DNA from 2 places in the Synechococcus sp. H55.2 genome. Region 1 is predicted to be linked to the other one. Evidence: predicted binding sites of a transcription regulator. Region 1 holds the regulator's gene; the other holds the start of a gene.

Region 1 (2,396 bases):
CAGGCATCACGTCCTCTCGGCTCAGCCAGGTCAGCCCCTCGCTCATCAACTGGGCAACCGTTTTCCCTTCCCGTGCCCCCTCCAAAACGGCTGCGCTCAGGTAGGCCACCGCCTCGGGGTAGTTGAGTTTGAGGCCTCGCTGCCGCCGATCCCGAGCCAACTGGGCCGCCAGGTAGATCAACAACTTGTCTTTCTCCTGGGGAGACAGGTACATGAGGTCACCTCAAAGATACAAAACGATACAGAAGAGACGGCAGGGCGCCACGTTAGCCTAGAGTTGATTTAACTTGTACCACCTCTGGGCCAACAAGAGGCTCCCAAGTTGTATGAGGAACCACCCGCCCTTCTCCAGCACTGACGGTCTCGGTACCCGATGTTGCATCTTCCTTCCTGGGCAGCCTCTCCTGAAAGAGTAACAATAGATAAATAGGTGTAGTAGTCGTCAAGGTTTGTTTAGATTTGTATCTCGGCCCTGAGTTGATTTATCTTGGAGCAATTTACCGGCTTTGTTTAGCAGTTTCCTTTGATATGGATTGACTAGGTTCTTTTGATGAGCTATGAAACTCGAACTGACTCCCAGACAGCGCAAGATTCTCTGGGCGACGGTGCGCAGCTACATTGCGACGGCTGAACCTGTCGGTTCCAAAACCTTGGCTCAGTCCTATAACTTTGGGGTGAGCACGGCCACCATTCGTAACGACTTGGCCACCCTTGAGCAGGTTGGGTTACTGTTTCAGCCCCACACCTCCGCCGGGCGGGTTCCTTCCGACTTTGGCTATCGGGTCTATGTAAACGATCTGTTGACCTCTGCCAACATGGATGGGATCCCCTGCGATGCTCCTCAGCCGGATCCCCATCCTGCTCTGCAGCAGTTGCTGGATCAGCTTGGCCGCGAGCTGGGCGACGACCTGGACAGTCTTCTCCAGAGGGTGGCCCAGCTTTTGGCCCATCTGAGCGGCTGCATTGCTCTGATCACCCCACCCCAGGGGCCGGTGGTGGCCATTCACCACGTGCAGTTGGTGTCGGTGGCGCCAGGGCGGGTGATGGTGTTGGTGGTTACCGATTCTTATCAAACCCATTCGGCCTTGGTCAGCCCACCCGAGTGGCCCAGCGACTGCCAAGAGGATCTGGAAGATGAATTGCGATTGCTCAGCAACTTCCTCACCCTGAAGCTGCGGGGCAAGACTTTTGCCGAGTTGCAGGATTTGAGCTGGCTGAAGCTGGATGAAGAGTTTCGCGCCTACAGCCATTGGCTGCAGCAACTGCTGCGCTCGGTGGTACAACGCTATCTGCGGCCATCTCTCGGGCAGGTGTTCAGTGCCGGCATGACAGAGCTGATGCGTCAACCGGAGTTTTCCCAAGCCCGGCAGGTGCAGGCGGTGATGCAGTTGATCGAGGAAGGGGCGGAGCAACTCCAGGGAATGATTGGGCTCCATTTGACCGATGGGGGCTCAAGGGGGAACGATTCAGGACAGCCCGACCGCAATATCCCGGTGATCATCTACATCGGCAGCGAGAACCCGCTGGAGTCTTTGCACCACTGTACGGTTATCGCTGCCACTTACCACCGCCGCTCGGCTCCTCTGGGTACTGTCACCTTGCTGGGGCCGACCCGAATGGCCTACGAGCGCAGCATTGCGGCTGTGCAGGCGGTGGCCTCTCACCTGACTCGGTCTCTTGCTTAGGGGGGCAGGGTCTGGGCTGCACCCGAGCAATAGCAAGCTGTGACCAGGCTCTCTTCTTTTCACCTGCGGGTACAACACGCCATCCGGCAGCGGCAGCTTCTTCACCCCGGCGAGCGCTTGCTGGTGGCTTTTTCCGGCGGTCAAGATTCCTTTTGCCTGCTCCAGATCCTGCGGGATCTGCAGCCTCGCTGGGACTGGAAGCTGTTTGTCCTGCATTGTGATCACCGTTGGTCGGCGGACGAAACGGAGTGTGCCCGCTTTTTGCAGCGATGGCTGCAGCAGCAGGGGCTAATCCATGCCGTTGCAACTGCGGATCCCATCCGCCGAGATGAGGCAGGGGCCAGGGCTTGGCGCTACCAACAGTTGGACAAATGGGCCCGCATTTGGGAGTGCAGCGCCGTGGTGATGGGGCATACGGCCAGCGATCGCGCAGAGACGTTGTTGTGGAATTTGCTGCGGGGGACAGGAGCCGCCGGGCTGAGCAGCCTAGATTGGCAGCGCCGCCTGGACGAGCGGGATCCCACCTCTGCCCGGTTGGTGCGCCCCCTGCTGGGCCTTTTTCGTTGGGAAACCGAGCAATTTTGCCGGCAGCACCAGTTGCCGGTCTGGCCGGATCGCAGCAACCAAGATCTGGCCCATGGCCGCAACCGCCTCCGCCTAGAGGTGATGCCCTACCTGAAGCAACACTTTAACCCCCAACTGGAAGTGGCT
Region 2 (2,396 bases), on a different contig from region 1:
CGGCCCACTTCCTCATCGTTGCCGGCGGAAATGGACGCTACTTGGGCAATGGCTTTGGAGTCTTCCACTGGGCGGGCATGTTCGGCGATCTTGTCCACCAGGAACTTCACCGCCTTGTCAATGCCGCGCTTGAGGGCAATCGGGTTGGCGCCGGCGGCTACGTTTTTCAGCCCTTCTTTAACCATGGCATGGGCCAAGACGGTGGCGGTGGTGGTGCCGTCACCAGCCGTGTCGTTGGTCTTGGAAGCCGCCTGACGGATCAGGGAGACGCCGGTGTTTTCAATGTGGTCTTCCAGCTCGATTTCTTTGGCGATGGTTACCCCATCGTTGATGATTTGGGGCGCGCCAAATTTTTTCTCCAGTACAACGTTGCGCCCTTTGGGGCCAAGAGTAACGGCTACTGCTTCTGCCAATACATCCATGCCGTGCTCAAGGGCGCGACGAGCGTCTTCGCTGAAAATGATCGATTTGGCCATAGTTAACCTCTGACGTACAAACGCCGGTAAGGGTGAAACAAAGACTCAACGGCTCGACTGCTGAATTGCAGTTGAGTTGCTACCGAAGCACTGATGAATTACTGAACAATGGCGAGAATGTCCCGCTCGGCCAGCAGCACATATTCATCGCTGCCCAGCTTCACTTCTGTGCCGGCGTACTTGGAGTAGAGCACTTTATCGCCGGCCTTCAGTTCCATCGGGATCAACTTGCCCTCGTCATTGCGCTTGCCGGGGCCGACAGCGACCACCTCCCCCACTTGGGGTTTTTCTTTGGCAGTGTCGGGCAAAAAGATGCCGCCTGCGGTTTTCTCGTCCTGCTGGGCAATTTTGACCAGCACGCGGTCGCCCAGCGGCTTCAGGGTAGAGACGTTCAGAGCTACTGCAGCCATGACAATTTTCCTCCGTGATCCGAAAGCACGAAGCTGAAGGGTTTAACTTATGAGTCGAGACCTTAAGCTTGTGCAAATCGAGGTTTTAGCACTCTCGACTTACGAGTGCTAGTTTATCAGCCAACTTTCTGGCCTGACAATAGCCCCTGTGGGCGGGATCCCGCTTTTGGGCAGGTACGGTTGGGTACGGATCTCTCTACTTCTGGGCCTGTTGTGGGATCATGGCCTGAGGGGGGTGGAGCAAGCAGGTGCGGATCCCGTTGTTTCAAGTGGATGCCTTTACGGCGGTGCCTTTTGGGGGCAACCCGGCGGCGGTGTGTTTGCTGCCCCAGGAGCTGCCGGCAGCTTTGATGCAAGCGATTGCGGCGGAGAACAATTTGTCGGAGACGGCTTTTTTGCTGCCCCAGGGATCCCTGGGCGCTGTTCCCCACTATGGGCTGCGCTGGTTTACTCCGACGACGGAAGTGGATCTCTGTGGCCATGCCACCTTGGCCGGTGCCTATGTGCTCTTGACCGGGGTGCACCCGGAAGCTCAGGAGGTGGCCTTTTCCACCCGCAGTGGCCGGTTGTCGGTGCGGCGGCAGGGGGAGCGGCTGGCGATGGATTTTCCCGCCCAGGCTCCCCAGCCCTGGCCGGAAGCGCAAGAGCAGGTGGCAGCGGCTTTGGGGATCCCACCTGTAGATCTGTGCCGCGGAGGCATGGGTATGGCGGTGCTGGCTTCGGCCCAGCAGGTGCAGCAGGTGCAGCCGGATTGGGCCCAGGTTCAGGCGCTCCCCGTTTCCGGCTTGATCGTCACCGCCTCTGGGGAGGATCTGAAGGATGGGCCGGATTTCGTCTGCCGCGTTTTCGCCCCCCAGTTGGGGATCGTGGAGGATCCGGTGACGGGATCTGCCCAGTGTCTTTTGATGCCCTATTGGTCGAGGCGCCTGGGCCGGGCTGAGCTCAAAGCCCGCCAGCTCTCGACGCGGGGAGGCGAGCTGTGGTGCCGCGATCTCGGCCCTCGTGTGGAGATTGCCGGCCAAGCGGTGTTGGTGATTGTGGGAGAGCTGCGGATCCCCTAGAAAAAAGCACCCCGGCTGGTTCCGGGGTGGTGGAAAAAGTATGGGAACGGTTGGGCTAGCCCAAAAGTTCTGCCGCCTGAATGAGTTCCACTTGCTTTTTCTTGAGCACCAGCAGGAGCTGGGTGATGGCCACCGCTGCCAGGAAGGCCACCAGCCATTTCACCCGATCCGGGCTTTGCAACACCAGATCCCGCTCTGCTTGGCCAAAGCCGCCCACGTTGGGGTTGTTGGTGACCGGATCCCCCTCTTGGACGCTGTCGCCCACGTTAACCACCAACTCCGGCCCCGGCGGCACTACCAAGTTTTGGATCCCGTTTTCGGTCTCGAAACTGAGCACCCGCGTGCCCGGCAACTCGTATTCGGGCGGCACTAGGGCGGCCAGCTCAGCTGGCAGGTCGCTGAGATCCGACTCGACGGTGGCAATGCTGGCCAGGCGACCGGTGGCGGGA

Evidence for each region. Region 1 encodes HrcA, which represses chaperone genes, less so after heat shock. Its sites were predicted from a motif close to TTAGCACTCNNNNNNNNNGAGTGCTAA; they were not measured.
Region 2: a site for HrcA is predicted at 972-998, ahead of groES (co-chaperone GroES). Genes of this name have one in related genera too.

What each region holds. Positions count from the first base shown of each region.
Region 1 is NZ_JANSJH010000035.1:10,513-12,908, forward strand. It holds gene NW844_RS06090 (urease subunit gamma) at 1-214, opposite strand, end outside; gene hrcA (heat-inducible transcriptional repressor HrcA) at 558-1,685, shown strand; gene tilS (tRNA lysidine(34) synthetase TilS) at 1,725-2,396, shown strand, end outside.
Region 2 is NZ_JANSJH010000013.1:9,113-11,508, forward strand. It holds gene groL (chaperonin GroEL) at 1-476, opposite strand, end outside; gene groES (co-chaperone GroES) at 575-886, opposite strand; gene NW844_RS03125 (PhzF family phenazine biosynthesis protein) at 1,135-1,947, shown strand; gene NW844_RS03130 (apocytochrome f) at 2,003-2,396, opposite strand, start outside.